DNA from 3 places in the Cytobacillus sp. FSL M8-0252 genome. Region 1 is predicted to be linked to each of the others. Evidence: riboswitches for the same ligand, from Rfam matches in the RefSeq annotation. Region 1 holds a riboswitch; each other region holds the start of a gene.

Region 1 (6,824 bases):
TTTCTCCTGAAGTGGCTGGTGTATTTCCAAATATTGTTTTCGCTAGTTCTGTTTTTCCAGCACCTACCAAGCCCGCAATTCCTACAACTTCACCTTCATATACATTTAAACTAATATTTTGTAACTTTCCTAGATTGATATTCTTAAGTGCTAAAACCTCTTCCCCTCGTTTATAACTGTGCATAACGTTTCTTTCCTCATGCCATACTTCTCCAAGCATTTGTTCAATTACCATTTCCTGCGTTATCTGAGCAATTGGTACGGTTGAAATCCGACATCCGTCTCTCATAACCGTTACCACATCTGCAATGGCGAATACTTCAGGTAATCGATGTGTAATAAAAATACAACCAATTCCCTTTACTCTCAGTTGCCTAATTACATGAAATAATTTCTCTGCTTCTATATGTGATAATGGAGCGGTTGGCTCATCAAAAATAATGACTTTAGTCGTTTGCACTAACGCCCGAGCTATGAGAACCAATTGCTTTTTAGCAAGACTTAGATTTGAAGCTGCTTGATTTAGCTCAATATCATTCACCTCGAGTAATGTTAATGCTTCCTGTGCCTGACGATGTAGATCCTTACGAGAGAAGTACCACCCTTTCTCTTGTGAAAAGCGATCAAGCATAATATTTTCCGCTACAGTAAGCTGTGGAACAATGGCTGTATCAACCTCCTGATAAACGCAAAATATTCCTTTTTCTTTCGCGTCACTAGGGTGTTGAAAAGTTGCTTTTTCGTGGTTAATCAAAATTTCTCCTTGGTCTTGTCTATATACCCCAGAGAGAATTTTCATTAATGTACTTTTCCCAGCTCCATTTGCTCCAAGCAAGGCATGTATTTCTCCTTTATGAACCACTAACTCCCCGTTCTTTAATGCCGTAACTTTTCCAAAACTCTTACTAATCTTTTTCATTTCCAAAACAACTTCACTCACTTAAAGGAGACCTCCTTCATAGATACAAAAACCGACTCTCTAAAAGTCGGTTGACTAGCTACAAACCATTTCATTCAATTGCCCTCAAGTGCTTTTAATTCTTCCGTATAGCCTTGTTCACTTTCTCCCCAACCATCTATATATTCATGCAGTTCGTTTGTTGTAATTGCCTCATCAGGTAATTGACTTTTCTCTACAAAAACAGGATCAAGGATAACTTTTTCTTTAGGCGAATCACCGTTTAATTTTTGGTACAAATATCGAACTTGAATACGACCAATATCTTTTGGATCAACGGCAGCTGTCGCTTCCCATGAACTGTTTTCTTTTTGTATCAGTTGCAGGTCTTCGTCACTCATATCAATCCCGTAGACTTTAATATCTTCTCTTCCTGCCTGCTCTAGCGCTCTGACAGCTCCTTTAGCAAACTCATCCCAAGCTGCCCAAACTGCTGTTATTTCACCTTCATTTGGATATTGTTTTAGGATTGCTTCCATTTGTGCTTGAGTATCTAATGCTGTATTATCGGTGGCAGCACCAAATGCTGCTACTTCCTTAATATCTGTATTCTCTTTTAAAAATTGTTCATAAGCTACTTGTCTTCTTTCCATCGGTGCAAATCCAGCTACCCAAATCTTAACAATATTTGCTTTCCCTCCTGCATCTGCAGCAAGCTTGGTTAATGTCAACTTCGCCATTTCTTCATCGCCTTGTTGAAGTACAGTTACATCTTTCACTGCAATATCAGCATCAAAGACCACTACAGGTATATTTTGTGCAGCCGCTTTTTCTACTCCTTGCGTTAACGCTTCCTTCGTTCCATGATCAATTAATATCCCATCAAATTTTTGATTAATCGCTGCATCTAAATTGGAAGCCATTTTTGCTAAGTCACCTTCAGAAGTAAATACTTGAACGGTTCCACCAAACTTTTCTACCTGCTCTTTTACCCCTTCAATATATTGTGCAGAAAAAGTTCCTAAATTAATTTGCATGATTAGTGCGATCTTTTTATTAGCTAACGGATGTACACTATTCTCTTTAGTTGATGCAGTTGCTTCACTACTTGAATTGCTTCCTTTTGGCTGGCAGCCTGCCAAGATTAAAATAAAAATAATAAGAAACGCTAATAGTATACGATTGTTCTTCATGCCCTAACTCCCTCTTCTGCTTTATTCAATTGTGCCAATTTGTTTCGATCAGCTTCAAAAATGCCTTTTTCAGTAATAATTGCAGTAATTAAATTAGCCGTTGTCACATCAAACGCCGGATTAAACACTTTCGTTCCTTCTGGTGTGATCTGGTTTGGCCCAATATGAGTCACCTCTTCTGCCAACCTCTCCTCAATCGGAATATCTGCCCCTGATGCGATAGAAAAGTCAAATGTCGATAATGGCGCAGCTACATAGAAAGGAATTTGAAAATAGTTTGCTAAAATAGCTAGTTGCCATGTACCGATTTTATTCGCTGTATCTCCATTGCTGGCAATACGATCGGCCCCGACTATAATCGCTTCAATCCCCTTGGTTGCTATGGTATGAGCAGCCATATTATCAGTAATGACCGTCACATCCACATTGGACTGTTGAAGCTCCCAAGCAGTTAGGCGCGCTCCCTGGAGAACCGGTCTCGTTTCACAAGCATATACTTGAAAGTCAACACCCTTCTCCTTGCCTAAATGAAACGGCGCTAGCGCTGTACCATATTTTCCCGTAGCAATCGTCCCCGCATTGCAAATCGTTAATACCTTTTTCCTTCCATTCAATAGACTTAGTGCATTTTCACCAATTTGGCGACAAATCTCCTCGTCTTCTTGATGTATTTTCTTTGCTTCTTGCTCCAAACTGATAATTGTCTCCTCTGTTGAATACAGCGTTTCTATTACTTTCATCATTCGATCCAAAGCCCAGAACAAATTAACAGCTGTCGGTCTAGAGCCCGCTAGATAAAGATAATCTTCATGAATTCTAAGATGGAAAGTTTCAATGTCGACCCCTTCGTATTTTTTTGCAGCAATCGCTAAACCATAAGCAGCAGTAATTCCAATAGCTGGCGCCCCTCTTACTTTCAACTGAATAATTGCCTCAAAGACATCTTCAATGGTTTCGAGTTCTATCCATCTTGTTTGATGGGGTAATAAGGTTTGATCAAGAATTTTCAATCTACCTTCTTGCCATTCAATTGGTGTTGGTATACTCATGATGTATACGCCTCCAGTTCCTTAAGAAGTTGCGAGATTGTTACTATGTTTTTGCGATTAATAATCAAGGATGAACCTAATTGAATCGTTGCCTTCTTCACATATAATCTAATTGAACTATCTTCTATTCCATCAAGATCCTTCACATGCGACAATCCGATTGTTCTCCGAATTAATTCACACCCTACTACTCCGATAGCATCTTTAAATACTTTAGCTAGAAAAGACTCTAGAGCGCCTGGTACTTTCGTAAAAGGATTAACAACAGAATTTTGCCAAGCTTCTGAAAAATATTGAGAAAACACATCCCATACTTCTTCTATCTGTTGAAGAATAACGATTCTATCGTTTTCGTTTCGTACAAGTACTTGGAAAATGAGATGGGCAATATATTGACCGACATCAAATCCAATCGGACCATAAAAGCCGAACTCAGGATCGATCACCTTCGTCTCACTCTTACTCGCAAATATACTCCCTGTATGTAGGTCACCATGTAGTAAGCTCTCTGCTTCTGTGAGAAAAGCATATTTTATTTTGGCTACTTCAAGTTTCAACTTGTCATTAGCCCATAGTTGCTGAACCACTTCAGCCAACTCAGCTTCAAAATCATTCGTTTCCACATCAAAAAATGGATCGGTGAATACTAAATCCTCAGTGATTTTACATAGTTCAGGATTTGAAAATTTAGCGACCAATTTCTTTTTCTCAAACGGATGAAGAGCAAAATCTGAAGTTGAAAACAATGTCTTTGCTAAGTACTCACCAATATGAGCTGATAAATTCGGATAATGATCCCCTTGAATCAATCCGTCTCTTACAATTGTCAAATGGGAAAGATCCTCCATCACAGTTAATGCTAGCTCTTCATCTGATGCTAGTACTGCTGGGAGGAGGTGAGGAACGAATTCACCATGCTTCTTAAGCACTTCTGCCTCCAGTTTTGCACGTTTAAGTGTTAGAGGCCAGCTTTCTCCGACTACTTTTGCATAAGGGAGTGCTTGCTTAATAATTACACTTTTATGATTAGAAGTAATACGGTAAACATAATTCAAATTACCATCACCAATCTCTTCCACCGTCATTTTTTCATCCGGTAAAAACAGTTTTAAACTCTTCACGTATTCACACGCTGATTCCTCTGTCAAAGCGCGATAACCTATATTATCTAAAACAGCCATATCTCTTCCCCCTTATTTCTTTATTTATCTGTGGCACAAAACAGGGGTGACTACATGAAGAGATGTAGTCGGACCTGCTTTGTCATTACAGAAACAAAAATGCCCCTTTCCTTTACAGAAAGAGGCATTCGTCATTACGATTTTGCCTCTCATCTTTCAGAATAACTTCTGAATGGAATTAGCACCGTGCCTTACATTAGGCGCAGAAATTCTCTAGCTGCGCCTCGTTTCACAACGATATTACGGTCGGTTGCTGGGTTTCATCGGGCCATATTTCCCTCCACCTGCTCTTGATAAGAGTATAAAAGATTCATTTTTTGAAATATCTTGAGCAAATACTAGCACCGTTTATAAAAAAGTGTCAATCTTTTTTTTAAAACTTTTCATCTTTTTAAGGTTAAAAGAATTTTGTCATATAACGTAAAAAATTCTCTGTTGACAGATAAAACACCTGGTGACATAATACAATTGTGCAAAAATTTAAAACGATAATTATAAATTTTCTTATCAAGAGCAGGCGGAGGGACGAGCCCGATGAAGCCCGGCAACCGATTCTAAATGAACACGGTGCTAATTCTTGCAGCAATCATGCTGACAGATAAGGAGAAGGTTCTATCACTGCGAACTAACCCTCTTCTTATTGATTAAGAAGAGGGTTTTTTATTGTCAATGTTAATTCGAAATCATCAGGGAGGGTTCTCATATGGGAGATGTAATTGCAACTTATCAAGTATACGCAAGACCCGGTTCATTAGAGAAAAAAGCAGAGGATATCGCTTTAGGATTAACGATAGGCTCGTGGACAGCGTTACCATTACTTGAGCAAAAACAATTACTAAAACATAAAGGCAGAGTCACTGCACTACAAGAATTTTATGATGATGAACATCCCAATCGGTTCGGTGAAGTAAGGTGCGAAATTAGTATCGCCTACCCTACATATAATTTCACATTTGATATTCCAGCAATCTTAACAACTGTATTTGGAAAGTTATCTCTAGATGGTGAAGTAAAATTATTAAATCTGGAATTTGATAATGAGGATCTTTCCCGTTTTCCTGGACCAAAATTCGGTATAAAAAATATAAGATCGAAACTAAATATTCAAGACCGCCCATTACTTATGAGTATATTTAAAGGCATTATCGGCAGGGATATTCACTTTTTAAGAGAACAGTTAAGAGACCAGGCTATGGGAGGCGTTGATATTGTAAAAGATGATGAAATTCTTTTTGATGTCAACATCTCTTTTGAAGACCGAATTATCGCAGGTAAAGAAATACTAGATGAAGTCTATGAAAAGACTGGAAAAAGGACACTTTATGCAGTCAATTTATCTGGGAGAACAATGGATTTAGTAGATAAAGCAAAACATGCGAGCGAATTAGGTGCGGATGCATTATTATTCAATGTTCACACTTACGGTCTAGATATGCTCCAAACACTAGCTGAAAACAATGAAGTGCAGTTACCTATCATGGCACATCCTGCATATAGTGGGGCCTATACTTCTTCAAACTTCTATGGTGTGGCTCCTGATTTATTACTCGGTAATCTTACTCGCTTAGCAGGCGCAGATTTCTCTTTATTTCCTTCTCCATATGGTTCTGTTGCCATGGAAAAAGAAAAAACCTTAGCTATCGCTAGACAGTTAACCGAAGAAAATGGCTTGAATCAGGCATTCCCGGTCCCTTCAGCAGGCATTCATCCAGGTTTAGTTCCGTTGCTTTATCATGACTTTGGCAATGATTGTATAATTAATGCTGGCGGCGGGGTCCATGGTCATCCTGAAGGAGCAGCAGCTGGCGTGAGAGCTTTTAGGCAAGCCATTGATCACGTCATACAACAAAATACTCATCGTGCAACAAAAGCGCAAGAATTAGAAGCAGCATTAGCAAAATGGGGAGGTACGTCATAAAAGATGACAAAACCAATGATTTTTTGTGATTTCGATGGAACAATTACGAATAACGACAACATTGTAAAGATTATGGAGCATTTCGGTCCTATTGAGGCAAAACAGATCAAGGAAGATATTTTAGCTCAAAATATCTCTATCCAAGAGGGTGTTAAAAATCTCTTCTCACTTTTACCAACAAGTAAAAAAGAAGAGATTATCCATTTTGTATTAAATAGTGCAGAAATTCGTGAAGGATTTTCAGCTTTTGTTAGATATACACATGAAAACGGTATCCCTCTTTATATTGTTAGTGGTGGGATTGACTTTTTTTTAGAACCAGTACTTGAACCTTATGGGCCATTTACGAAAGTATTTTGCAATCACGCAAGCTTTGCTTTAGAAACAATAGATATTCACTATCCACACCAGTGTGATGAACTATGTTCTTCACAAGGTTGCGGCTGTTGTAAACCAACCATTATTAGAAAACACTCTTCTCCTGAACACTTTAATATTCTTATTGGAGATTCGATTACAGACTTTGAAGCAGCCAAAATAGCAGATGCCGTACTTGCTAGAGATTTCTTAATTCAAAAATGTGAA
Region 2 (6,824 bases), 800 kb from region 1:
GCATAGCTGCATCAATTACTCTAGCTGTCGCTCCTTCATGCCTGGATGCATACTTCTTTCGATTGACACAATCAATTAACATTTGATCACATTGATAACAATGGCCATATCGATCAATGCAGGCATCATGTTTCTGACAACAAGAATCCACATAATTGATGGGCTTGCCTGGACCGCTACAACCCGGGCCACAATACCGATAACCTCCAGGCAAACAAAAACCTTTTTTATTAAACCTGTTCACTATTTTCACCTTCTTATCCTTTTATATATATTACAAACAGTAAGTCCATTTCGCCTGTGACCTTACCTAATAGGGGAATATTTTTATCAATTTATTTCAGTGCTTATTGGTCAAATAACATAAAAAAGCCAACCTATCCAAAAAGGATAAGTTGGCAACTATTGAATTCGACTAAACTTAATCAAAGTAAATATAATTGGAACTATCGTGGCAAGTAAAAACACTGGCAGAAACCAAATGCCTAAAGAGTCCGCCCATCCTAATGCTACTCTAATGGATTGTATAAGTATAAAGCCGAATAATGCGAGGCAAATATTCTTTATGACATTTAGCATTTTTCTACTCGTTAAGTAAAATGCGGCTGCATTTGATTCATTGATGCGTGCAGGGTAATTATGAATATGAGGAAACCGTTCAAATATCCCCATCATAAACCATAGAAACACGCCGATAATTGGTAAGATAAATAATTCATATTTAGAACCCCACCGATCAACTTCCCCTGAAGCATTGTAATGACCCGGTACTTGTTCAGGTATAGCTGACCAAGACACAACTAAGAATACAATCGACCCAATGAATACAATAAGACCAAGTATGTCGCATCCCCATTCCCATTTAGTACGAGGCAATTTAAGTACTGGTCTATCCATACCCCATTCCTCCTCTTTCCGTTCGTCTTTTTAATACATACGAAGGAAAGATAAAAAGGTTTCATCCATTAGATAATCAAAGGCAACTAGTTCATACAGGGAATTACGCGATGGCTCTATCCCCCTTTTCATGAAAGGAAACAGGCGCGTCGTAATGGTAAGATATCAGTGTTGATGGCTCTGTTTGAGAAAAATATTGTCATTCATACTGTATGAGGTGAATCGCCTGAGACATGCGATCAACAAAGTATATGGTAAAGGAATAAAGAATGGTTCTTTGATAAGCAGTTTAACTTCACACTTTTCACCCTTTATAATGCAAATCGTAATAAACCTACGTACATTGTTTTAACGCTTGCGTGATATCAGCCATCACATCTACAGGATCCTCTAAGCCAACAGAAAGGCGGATCATTTCGGGACTCACACCCGCCTCCGCTTGTTGTCCAGGTGAAAGACGAGCATGTGTTGTACTCGCTGGATGAATAATGAGCGTTTTAGCGTCACCAACATTTGCTAAATGTGATACCAGCTTTAGTGAGTTGATAAACCTTTTAGCTGTACTGATTCCCCCTTTGATGCCAAATGTAAAGGTTGCACCTGCCCCACTCGGAAAATACTTTTTCCCGAGATGATATTGTGGATGGCTTTCTAACCCAGGGTAGTTCACCCAAGAAATATGAGGTAACTCTCCTAACCGTTTAGCCAAAACTTGTGCATTAGCGACTTGCTTTTCTACTCTGACACTTAATGACTCCAGACCTTGAATAAATAACCAGCTATTGAAGGCAGACAGCGTTGCCCCTAAGTCATGGCCAAGTTCAAATCTTGCTTTAAGAATAAAAGCTTTTTCCCTAGAAATTTCAACATAGCTGCGATTACCAATAGCAGGCTTTTTCTCATTAAAGGAAGGAAATCTTTCGTTACTCCATTCGAATCTTCCTCCATCTACAATTACCCCACCGATTGCCGTACCATGTCCACCAATAAATTTAGTTGCTGAATGAACGACTATATCCGCGCCAAATGCAAGTGGTTTTAGTAAAAATGGCGTAGTAAATGTATTATCTACTACTAATGGTAGGCCGTGACGTTTCGCTATCTCACTTAACTTTTCTAAATGTGCTACCTCCATATTCGGGTTGCCAATTGTCTCTGTGAAAATCGCCTTTGTCCTTTTATTAATTTTTCCTTCTAAAGATGTAAAGTCCGTCCCATCAACAAAATGAACATTGATACCGAATTTACTAAACGTTTCTGCAAATAAATGGTAGGTACCACCATAAAGAGCCTGTGTAGAAACTATCTCATCGCCTGCTCTTGCAAGTGTTAAAAGGGCAATGGAAATCGCTGCTTGCCCAGATGAAACAGCAAATGAGGCTACGCCACCTTCTAACTGTGCCATTCTCTCCTCAAACACTGCATTGGTTGGATTTGCATTCCTTGAATAAATAAAGCCAGGCTCTTGCATCTGAAATAAGCTTGCTGCATGATCGGTATCTTCAAACACATAGGATGAAGTCATGTATATTGGTACGGCTCTCGACTTTGTAACAGGATCTGGCACTTGCCCCCCATGAAGCGCTATTGTATCAAACTGGTGATGATTCATTTTTCATTCTCCTCTCACATTTCACTTATAATAAACAAACTCGACTCGGAACCATCTATCAGTGATGAGCTTTTGAGTATGCCAGCACAATGGTTGTTTTTTCATAAATTGAATTTGAAACATCAATTTTTTATGTCCAACACCTTTTTTCAAGAGCAGAAAAAAGACCACTTTCAATAAAAAGAGATTGTACTCTTCCATCGAAAGCCGCCTTTAGTCGTCTAATCGGCATAGATAAAGCCCCTCTTGCTAAAGAAGAGGGGCTCACGATATATCGCCATATCCTCAACTTATCTATCTTGGAATTAGCACCGTTACCTAGTTTTGGTCGGTTGCTGAGGCTTCAAAGGGCCAGTCCCTCCACCTCTCTTGATAAATTGAATTTTTTAAATTTTAAGAGTCATTAATTATTAATCAGAATAACCTTATCATCCGGCGCTGTCAACAGCTTTTTATAATAAATCTTTTATGCAGCACAAAGTCTTTCTTTTGCCTTTATTACTGACACCCAATATTCAACTGGAGATATAAAGGATTGCAAATAATTCAGCTCTTTATTATACATAAGAGCCTCCACTAAAAGATAAACAGACGTATCATTTAAATCGTTAACAATCATATCAAGCAAAGTTGCTTTCATATTCATAATATCTTCATAATCATCGATGATAGCTAACTTATCATCTAAATATGAAAGAAAAGCTTGTAAATGAACAACCTCTTCTTGTAATTCCTTCCACCCTTTATCCTCAGCTAATACGTTTACATAATTAACAAATTGATTGTACTCTTCATGACTATCTCTTTTAATTTTCTCTGCTAATATATCAAAAAATACATGATTGGACATATCCTTGCTGTTCACTATTAGAGCACCACCTTTACTATTTATATAAAATTATAGACCTTCTCTTTTAAATATTCAATAAAATCACATGAAACTATTTTCAATTAAGGAGTCGGGTGGTGTGTAGTTTTAGTCTAAATTAAACCAAGTAGCTAGGATATAAGGGGGATACAATAATTTCTAATTTTTCTTACGCATTTGAATGAAAGGTGAAATCACCCTTCCACTACTAGATGCATATCCAGCTATTTATGTAAGCTTTGTTTTGCCCTTTTTACCCGGCTCATCATTCGACTTGATTCTTTGTTAGCCTTGTTCCTCTCTTTTACATGGCTCATACTTCAATTTGATTCTTTGTTAGCTTCGTTTCTCTCTTTTACATGGCTCATACTTCGATTTGCTTCTTTTTAGCTTCGTTTTGCTCTTTTACATGGACCATAACTAAATCTCTTTTAGCTATGGCAAATAACTTTCCCTTCGATGCAACCGCCTCATATAGAGTAGGATTCAATCATTCAGCCCCTCGCTCGATAGCCAAATTGTGCAGAGATTTCTTTTCCTACTTTTATAATAGATTGACTTTTATCTGCAGAGGGGTCTTTTGGAATCGACTCTGAGAAACCAACTACTGTTATCGCACTTAATAATTCTTGATTGTAATTAAAGATTGGTATAGACACAGAAGATACAGTAGGAATCAAAGGCTCCTTAGCAAAGGCAATCCGTTCCTGCCTTACGCGGTTGATTTCTTCTACCGCATTCCCTTTTCCTTCTTTCCCCATAACCTTAATCCAATCTTTAGTTGTTGCTGAATCAAGGAAGCTCTCGAATATTTTCCCAGTCGATGAAAGCGGTGGTAAAAGTGAACCGAGCTGTGCACCAATATTATAGGCATGTCCCGGGTTCCATATTTTCGAGATAATTGGACCATTATATGTCCACGTAGTTAATAGGCACGTATTGTCTAGTTGATGACTTAAATCCTTCAAATAGGGTAGAACACGTGAAATCACATCTTCCTGCCCTATAGCTGCCACCCCATATTCAATTAATTTACTTCCAAGTTGATATTGTCCATTATGTTTGTCCTTGTATAGAATGTCTAATTCCGTAAAAGTGTTCAAGTATTTATAAAGATTACTTTTTGTAATTCCTGTTTTTTCCTGTATATCAGATAACCTCAATGGTTCTCCGCTAGCAACTAATAGGTCAATAATTCTCATACCAACTTGGATCGATTGGATCGTAGCTTGTTTTTGATTTTTCATGTAAAAAACCCCTATTTTATATTTTTTTTAGTATATCAGAAAAACACTATGTTTTCTGATTTCAGCCATGTTTTGCATCCTTTTGAAAGGAGTTATTTTTCAAAAAGTTTAAAAAACCACAACAAATTCTCTTGAGTTTATCTGAAAATTAGGATACTATAAATTTATCATTAATAGATAACATCGTTCACTATTAATGGAATATTAAACAACCAATGAAGAAAGAGTCTAATAAACGCTCATTAATAAAGGTTTTATGCCTAACACTTCCACACAAAGCGTTTTACTCTTTGATCACGCAATTCCTAGACAAAAAAAACTTTTCATAAAGGAGTTTGAATATGAAATTAGTTACTTTCACTCACAATAACAACACACGTATCGGAGCAGTTACAGAAGGAAATGAAGTAGTAGACTTAAACTTTGCTTACCAAGCTTTCCTTGAAGCAGAAGGTAAACTACGTTCTGAATTAATTGCTGAAGCGTACATTCCAGCACAAATGGAAGGTTTCCTACAAGGGGGAAATGAAAGCCTTTCCATCGCAAAGGAAATGGTTGATTATGCATTAAATAATCGTGAATCGTTCAAACATCCACTTGTACATGCATTTGAAGATGTAAAAATCGAAGCACCTGTAACAAAACCCGGAAAAATTATTTGTGTAGGTCATAACTACCGTGAACATATTGCAGAAATGGGAAGAGAATTACCGCCTCACCCAGTAGTATTTGCTAAATTTGCCAACACAGTGATTGGACCACAAGATGATATTCCATTCTATCCAATTTCTGAACAATTAGATTACGAAGCTGAATTTGCTTTTGTTGTAGGTAAAAAAGCTAGAAACGTAGCAAAAGAAGACGCACTCAATTATGTAGCAGGATATACAATCGCTAATGACGTCACTTACCGCGATATCCAACGTCGCACACTTCAATGGTTGCAAGGTAAAACAGTTGAAGGTAGTGCACCAATGGGTCCTTGGTTAATCACTTCTGATGAATTACAAGATCCATCTGGTTTAGGTGTTCTTTTAACTGTTAATGGGGAAGAAAGACAAAAAACGAATACAGCCAACTTTGTCTTTGATGTTCCAACGCTTGTTGAATTCTTATCTAACTTAATGACTTTAGAACCTGGTGATATCGTATTAACAGGGACACCTGGAGGCGTAGGATTTGCTCGTGATCCTCAAGTATTCTTGAAAGATGGCGATGTCGTTCGCATTGAAGTAGATAAAGTCGGCGTTCTCGAAAATAAAGTTTCAAAGGTGGAAAAATAATTATGAGCGAAACGAAAACGATTCAGCAATCTATTGAGTCTATTCAAACATCATTAGATCAAATCATTGAAACCGTTTCAGGATTATCTGAAGAAACCATACGTTGGAACCCATCAAAAGAAGAATGGTCCATTATGCAGGTTATTACTCATTTAAACGAGGCCCTACCTTATTGGCTAGGTGAAATAGATACAGTTGTAAAAGCCCCGGGTTCCCAATGGGGACGAGGCTTACAGGACCCTGCTCGCCTTGCAGCAGTCGAAAATACTGAACACCAATCAGTTGAAGACGAATTGAAAAAATTATCGCAAATAAAACAAGATGTTCAAACAAAATTATCTGTTTTATCTGCTGACACATTGGCTCAGGAATCACCTCATCGTAACTTTGCAAAATTCGGTAATAAATCTGTATTCTTTATTGCCGATCACTTTATCGATGAACATGCCGCTGGTCATTACAACCAAATTCAACGTAACTTGTCTAAGCTAGCAAAATAATATTAAGGTGGCGAAATATTATGGCTGAAAAACATGCATATATGGAGGATCAAGACGTAAAGGACTTTACGAAAGAAATCCAAGAATATCATCTCGGTCCATTATGGGAAGCCATCCCAGCACTGATGAACCATACACCAAAACCACATGCTGTTCCATATTTATGGTCAGATGAGCTTTTAAAGAAAAAATTATCCGAAGCTGCTGAAATCTTCACACCTGACCGTGGTGGAGAAAGACGCGCGATTTACTTTCAAAACCCTGGGTTGACTTATAGACAACCATGGGGATGGGCTTCAACCACTCAAACATTGTATGCTGCTGTGCAGTTACTGCTTCCTGGTGAAGTAGCACCTTCACACCGTCACTCTCAAAGTGCTCTGCGCTTTATCACTGATGGAGAAGGAGCTTACACAA
Region 3 (6,824 bases), 340 kb from region 1:
CTAAACAGGAAGTCGGTAAGCGAAAATCATAAAAGCTACAAACAATGAAAAAAGCAATGGACCCCATTGCTTTTTTCATTATATTCAATTTTGTATTAGTTGAACGATGGATGATAGATAGTAATCGCCCAACTTTAATAATTGTCTAAATAATATGTAAATAATTCTGTTTTAAAGCATAGGATAGAGTAATCAACATTTTTTGAACCTAGCTATAAGTAAATATTTTCAGGTTAGCAATGGACACTCGTCATAGTGTATGTTTTTGGGTGAGATATGTGAATGAATTCCGTAAAATCCTTAAAGTTTTTTATAAACAAAAAAGGAGGGCAAATGAGAATGACCGAAAAAAATCAAAACCATCAGTTTGTCGTGTCACAGGAAGATTGGTCCCTCCATCGTAAAGGGCATGATGATCAACAACGCCATCAAGAAAAAGTACAGGATGCCATCAGAAACAATTTACCTGACCTGATTACAGAAGAAAACATTGTCATGTCCAATGGTCGTGATGTCGTTAAAATACCGATTCGTTCCTTAGATGAATATAAAATTCGCTACAATTATGATAAGAATAAGCATGTCGGTCAAGGTGATGGCGATAGTCAAGTTGGTGATGTAGTAGCGAGAGATGGGTCAGGTCAGAAAGGGCAAGGTAAAGGGCAAGGTGCAGGGGATCAAGCGGGTGAGGATTACTTTGAAGCAGAAGTCTCTTTAATGGAAATTGAGGAAGCGTTATTTAAACAATTGGAGCTACCGAACTTAAAGAAAAAGGAACAAGATCAAATTGTCGTCGAGAATATTGAATTTAATGATATTCGCAAAACTGGTCTTATGGGGAATATAGATAAAAAGAGAACAATGATGTCAGCTTTTAAGCGAAATGCGATGCACGGGAAATCAGCTTTTCACCCCATTTATCAAGAAGACTTAAAGTTCAAGACTTGGAATGAAGTCGTGAAGCCTGAATCGAAAGCAGTTGTGCTAGCAATGATGGATACAAGTGGTTCGATGGGTATCTGGGAGAAATATATGGCGAGAAGTTTCTTCTTTTGGATGACTCGGTTTTTACGAACGAAATATGAAACGGTAGAAATTGAATTTATTGCGCATCATACAGAAGCAAAGGTAGTATCAGAAGAAGATTTCTTTTCTAAAGGAGAAAGTGGCGGCACAATCTGTTCGTCTGCTTATCGTAAAGCATTGGAGTTAATTGATCAAAAGTATAACCCAGTCAGATATAATATATATCCATTCCATTTCTCAGATGGGGATAATTTAACTTCAGATAATGCAAGATGTGTAAAACTTGTTGAAGAGTTAATGAAAGTATCAAGTATGTTTGGATACGGGGAAGTGAATCAATATAACCGCCATTCTACTTTAATGTCAGCATACAAAAATATAAAAAATGATTTGTTCCGTTATTATATTTTAAAGCAGAAGGCTGATGTATTCCATGCGATGAAAGGCTTTTTTAAAGAACAAGAACAGAAGGAAAAGTTAGCGTAATGAGAGCCTGTTTTGAAAGGTTCGCAACTAAGTTCTGAAGTGTAATAGCTTACTTACGAGCGTTTCGGAGGCAGGTTTTGAAAAATGATGAGAACAAAGCAATCGAGCTTTTTAGTTATATCACAGCGATTGATGCTGTGTTTTTTTTTTGCTCAACTGACTAAGCACTAGGTAGATTTGAGCACTTTTATCTGTAATTCTTTTAAGTAGCTCTCTTCATCTACTTATGTCATAATTTTCATAAAGAGTAATATGGAGGGGTTTCCTTTGCACAAAATTCAAGATTTAGGTAATGATATTCAACTGATTGATTTAATGGATTTACAAACACCTGAGCGTACGGGGGCGTATATATTAGGTGCTGAAGAATTAACAGTGATTGAAACAAGCGCTAGTCCTTCGATTCCTCACCTTATAGAAGGGTTGCAAGAATTGAACATTAACCTAGAAGATATCAAGCATATTATTGTCACCCATGTACATTTAGACCATGCTGGTGGAACTGGTTTGTTCTTAGAACAATGTCCAGAAGCAAAAGTATATGTTCATCCAAGAGGTAAACGGCATTTAGCTGACCCTAGTAAATTAATTGCTGGTGCTAGAATGGTATATGGCGATGAGTTTGATCAACTATTTAATCCGATTGTGCCAATTGATGAGAAGAGGTTAGTCGCGATGGAAGAGGGACAATCATTGGATATCGGTGGACGTTTGTTAACTTTCTATGATACCCCTGGCCATGCAAAGCACCACTTTTCAATCCATGATTCGAAAAGTAATGGCTTCTTTACTGGCGATACAATTGGCGTATTTTATCCTGGCATAGCAAGAAAAGGATATCCATTAGTCCTGCCATCGACTTCTCCTAATCAGTTTGATCCAGAGGCGATGTTATCTTCTGTTGAAAAAATCGAATCACTTCAACCACAACATATCTTTTTTGGGCATTATGGTGAGGGCCCTGAACCAAAGGATGTTTTTACACAAATTCGTTATTGGTTACCTATATTTACTTCAGTTGCAGATGACGTTTTTCTCCAAGGAAATGACATAATAAAAATGCAGGAAGCCATACAATCGGAATTGTTGGAACAAGTAAAACATTATTTATTAACAGCGCACGATGTTGAACTTAGTGCAGAGGATAAGAAGCTAATAGGCTTAGATTTAAATGTCTGCACAATGGGGATGATTGATAGATTGCAGAAAGAGAAATAAAGATTTAAGTCGTGTGGTTTGGAGGTAATTAACATGGATTTGGAAGAAATAAGATCAGAGATACAGCATCGTCAATCAGATATATTGGGTAGCTCTAGATTGGATAAATTCGCTGTTCTTCTTCCCCTAATAGAAAAAGATGGAGAAATACATATTTTGTTTGAAGTACGGTCTTTATCTATGAGAAGACAGCCAGGGGAAATTTGCTTTCCTGGGGGGAAAATGGATCAAGACGATGTGGATTTGATTGAGACGGCAAAAAGGGAGACCAGTGAAGAGTTAGGTATCCCAATTGGAGAAGTCTCTGTTTTTTCAGAACTTGATTATGTAGTGACACCTTATGATACAGTGATTTATCCGTTTGTAGGCACAATAGAGAGCATCAGTGATCTTAAGCTAAATCCAGAGGAAGTGGATCAAATTTTCACAGTACCACTTACTTATTTTTTGAAAGAGGGACCATCAATTCATTATATTGAGATGAAGCCAGAGCCTAATAGTAGCTTCCCTTATCATCTCATTCCTAATGGGGAAAAATATAAATGGCAAACGCGAAGGATGCAAGAAATTTTTTATACTTATAAAGGTCATGTGATATGGGGGTTAACAGCTAAGATACTGTATCATTTTTTGACACTTATCCAGGATGAAAATAAATAAATTTTCAAAATGTTATTGACGATTCCCTATAAAAGGGTATATGATGTTAAACAAATAAATAGAACTTCTTATCCAGAGAGGCGGAGGGACTGACCCAGTGAAGCCTCGGCAACCAGCAATCTTTTGTATGGTGCCAATTTCAGAGGATATTATCCAAAGATAAGGAGAAGGTGAGCGTGTGAATTCAAAGCCCTTCTGCCCTTCTTGGTGGAAGGGTTTTTTATGTGATAGAGCCAATATTTTATTGGAATATAAAATATATTCAGATTTTATATTGACGACAATTTGTTTTTTGGATATAATTCTATTTGTAATTAAAGTATTAACGCTTTAAAAAATAAAATATTTCTTATCGAGAGTGACGGAGGGATCAGGCCCTATGAAGTCCGGCAACCTTCAAGCAAATGCTTGAAAAGGTGCTAAATCCTGCAGGCAGTGAATGTCTGGAAGATAAGATGAGGCAACCCCCTCTTCTTATGAAGAGGGGGTTATTTATTTTAATTATCCGACTAAAAAGTAGAGGAGAGTATATAATGACGAATCAATTTAACACTTATGATGATGAGACGATTTTATTACATGGAGGTCAATCACCAGACCCGACAACGGGATCTCGTGCAGTTCCTATTTATCAAACGAGTTCATATGTTTTTCATAATACAGATCATGCGCAAAGCCTATTTTCATTGGATGAGACGGGAAATATCTATTCACGAATCGGTAATCCAACGGTAGATGTATTAGAAAAACGTATTGCTTTATTAGAAGATGGGGTAGCGGCAGTAGCGACTTCATCTGGAATGGCAGCTATAGCTCTTTCGATTATGAATATTGCCCAAGCGGGTGATGAGATTGTTGCAGCTTCGAACCTTTATGGTGGAACATATAATCTTTTTGCTATAACACTTCCGAAATATGGGATTAAAGTTCATTTTGTTGATGGTTCTGACCCTGAGAATTACCGTAAAGCGATTACGCCAAAAACTAAGGCTTTATATGGAGAGATTATTGGGAACCCAAGTCTTCATGTCCTAGATGTAGAGGCAGTTGCAAATATTGCTCATGAAAATGATATTCCTCTTATTATTGATAATACTTTCGCTTCACCTTATCTTTGCAAACCAATCCAATGGGGTGCAGATATTGTCATTCACTCGGCAACAAAATGGATTGGAGGTCATGGAACAACAATTGGTGGACTTGTAGTTGATGGCGGACGATTTAATTGGAATCATGATAAGTTTCCTGGTTTTACTCAGCCAGACCCAAGTTATAACGGTATTGTTTATGCGAATGAGTTTGGTACTCTCGCTTTCAGTACAAAGCTTCGTGTTCAGTTGCTGCGCGATTTTGGGTCATCATTAAGCCCACATAGTGCATTTCTTTTACTCCAAGGATTGGAAACACTCCATTTACGTATAGAGAAACATACGGAAAATGCAGCGAAGATAGCCCATTTCTTAAACGCTCATCCAGCTGTCGATTGGGTCGCATATCCAGGTTTAGCAGAGCATCCAGGGCATGAACTCGCGAAGAAATATTTAAACACTGGCTTCGGTTCCATTGTGAACTTCGGTATTAAAGGTGGCCGAGATGCGGGTAAAAAAGTGATAGATACCATTGCATTGTGGTCTCATGTAGCCAATGTAGGTGATGCGAAGTCACTCATTATTCATCCGGCTTCAACCACACATCAACAGTTAAGTGCAGAAGATTTAATTAAAAGCGGTGTAAGTGAGGAACTCATACGTTTATCAGTTGGGATTGAATCGGTTAGAGATTTAACCAATGACTTAGATCAAGCCTTCTATGAAGCGACTGGTATTTCTTCGAAGGGAGAACAAAAAGGAGAAACAGCAGTAAATGATGAAGGTGTTATTCGATGGGCATTACAATCATCCTCATTAAAAGAAGATGTGGATGGCAAAGAACTGCAAAGAGCAAAAAGGATAGCTGTTGTTGGATTAAGTGGAAATCCTGCTAGACCAAGTTACCGTTTAGCAAGAAAAATGCAAAGATTAGGTTATCAAATCGTGCCAGTTAATCCAAGAGAAACAGAAGTATTAGGTGAACAGGCATATCCAAATTTAAAATCCATTCCTTTTACCATTGATATTGTGCAAGTATTTAGAAGCCCTGAAGCTGCGATAGAAGTGGCGAAAGAGGCAGTAGAAATCCAACCGAAAGTTTTCTGGCTACAAGAAGGTGTCATTTCACCAAAAGCAGTTGAAATAGCAAAAGAAGCCGGACTTGAAGTGGTACAAAATCGCTGCACATATAAAGAGGCACAGAGATTAAGAGGTTCTATTGTAACCTTTGCTTGTGAAATTTAAAACCGAGATTGAGGAGAGTCATCGATGAAAAAATGGTTCGTATTTTTAATTGTCGTTTTATCAATTGGATTCATTAGTGCTTGCGGGGATAGTGAGGCAAACACCGATGATAGTAATGGCGAAGGAAAACCAGAAAAAATTGTTTTAGACTATGCCTATTATTCTCCAACAAGTGTAGTTTTAAAGAAATTCGGCTGGGCAGAAGAAGCGTTTGCCGAAGATGATATTGATGTTGAGTTTGTCCTCAGTCAAGGGAGTAATAAGGCACTTGAGTTTCTTAATAGTAGCAGTGTTGATTTTGGCTCAACTGCAGGTGCAGCGGCATTAATTGCAAAAGCAAATGGTGCTCCAATTGAATCAGTCTATATATACTCAAAACCAGAATGGACGGCATTAGTTGCACCGAAAGAATCAGCTATCAAATCAGTTGAAGACTTGAAGGGAAAGAAAGTAGCAGCAACGATTGGAACAGATCCATATATCTTTTTACTGCGCTCATTAAATGAAGCCGGATTAACATCAGCGGATGTTGAAATCGTTAACTTGCAACATGCTGACGGTGGAACGGCATTAACAACAGGGCAAGTAGACGCTTGGGCTGGTTTAGATCCACATATGGCTAAATTAGAACTTGAAGCAGACACAGAATTTATTTATCGAAATATCGATTTTAACACTTATGGCACATTAAATGTGAGAAGCGAATTTGCTGAGAAGTATCCTGAACAAGTGAAAAAAGTAATTGAGCTTTATGAAAAAGCTCGTACATGGGTATTAGAAAATCCTGAAGAAGCGGCAGAGATACTGGCAGAAGAAGCACAAATCACCCTAGAGGTAGCGAAAAAAGAATTAGAGAGAAATGACTTTAATGAACCAATACCTGGTGAAGTGCAAATAGAAGCATTAAATGCTGCTGGTGAGGTTTTAAAAGAAGAAGGCATTATTAAGAGTGATGACGTAGGTAAAGTGGTTGATGAATTAATAAACCCAGATTTCTCAACAGAGGTCATTCAATAGGGTTGGTAAAGGAGAATGAATATGAAGGAAGTCATAGCGATCCCCAAAGTAAATGAGGGTAAGGAGAAGCATAGAAAAATTAAC

What was found. Region 1 has a riboswitch for S-adenosylmethionine ahead of mtnK (S-methyl-5-thioribose kinase). Riboswitches for the same ligand answer to the same signal wherever they lie in the genome.
Region 2: another riboswitch for S-adenosylmethionine. It lies ahead of MKX83_RS02215 (O-acetylhomoserine aminocarboxypropyltransferase/cysteine synthase family protein); the one in region 1 lies ahead of mtnK (S-methyl-5-thioribose kinase).
Region 3: another riboswitch for S-adenosylmethionine. It lies ahead of MKX83_RS08110 (PLP-dependent aspartate aminotransferase family protein); the one in region 1 lies ahead of mtnK (S-methyl-5-thioribose kinase).

The regions. Positions count from the first base shown of each region.
Region 1 covers NZ_JBBOWZ010000001.1:1,215,488-1,222,311, reverse strand. The annotation lists gene MKX83_RS06405 (sugar ABC transporter ATP-binding protein) at 1-940, opposite strand, end outside; gene MKX83_RS06400 (sugar ABC transporter substrate-binding protein) at 1,015-2,091, opposite strand; gene mtnA (S-methyl-5-thioribose-1-phosphate isomerase) at 2,088-3,140, opposite strand; gene mtnK (S-methyl-5-thioribose kinase) at 3,137-4,321, opposite strand; SAM riboswitch class I at 4,468-4,621, opposite strand; SAM riboswitch class I at 4,823-4,926, shown strand; gene MKX83_RS06385 (2,3-diketo-5-methylthiopentyl-1-phosphate enolase) at 5,025-6,239, shown strand; gene MKX83_RS06380 (2-hydroxy-3-keto-5-methylthiopentenyl-1-phosphate phosphatase) at 6,243-6,824, shown strand, end outside.
Region 2 covers NZ_JBBOWZ010000001.1:418,111-424,934, reverse strand. The annotation lists gene MKX83_RS02225 (Parvovirus coat protein VP1-like protein) at 1-244, opposite strand, end outside; gene MKX83_RS02220 (DUF1648 domain-containing protein) at 403-897, opposite strand; gene MKX83_RS02215 (O-acetylhomoserine aminocarboxypropyltransferase/cysteine synthase family protein) at 1,232-2,509, opposite strand; SAM riboswitch class I at 2,797-2,888, opposite strand; gene MKX83_RS02210 (hypothetical protein) at 2,976-3,374, opposite strand; gene MKX83_RS02205 (hypothetical protein) at 3,742-3,867, opposite strand; gene MKX83_RS02200 (IclR family transcriptional regulator) at 3,872-4,624, opposite strand; gene MKX83_RS02195 (fumarylacetoacetate hydrolase family protein) at 4,966-5,907, shown strand; gene MKX83_RS02190 (DinB family protein) at 5,910-6,407, shown strand; gene MKX83_RS02185 (cupin domain-containing protein) at 6,428-6,824, shown strand, end outside.
Region 3 covers NZ_JBBOWZ010000001.1:1,558,341-1,565,164, forward strand. The annotation lists gene MKX83_RS08090 (hypothetical protein) at 1-32, shown strand, start outside; gene yhbH (sporulation protein YhbH) at 340-1,512, shown strand; gene MKX83_RS08100 (MBL fold metallo-hydrolase) at 1,780-2,730, shown strand; gene MKX83_RS08105 (NUDIX hydrolase) at 2,764-3,390, shown strand; SAM riboswitch class I at 3,456-3,556, shown strand; SAM riboswitch class I at 3,737-3,847, shown strand; gene MKX83_RS08110 (PLP-dependent aspartate aminotransferase family protein) at 3,924-5,723, shown strand; gene MKX83_RS08115 (aliphatic sulfonate ABC transporter substrate-binding protein) at 5,748-6,740, shown strand; gene MKX83_RS08120 (ABC transporter permease) at 6,762-6,824, shown strand, end outside.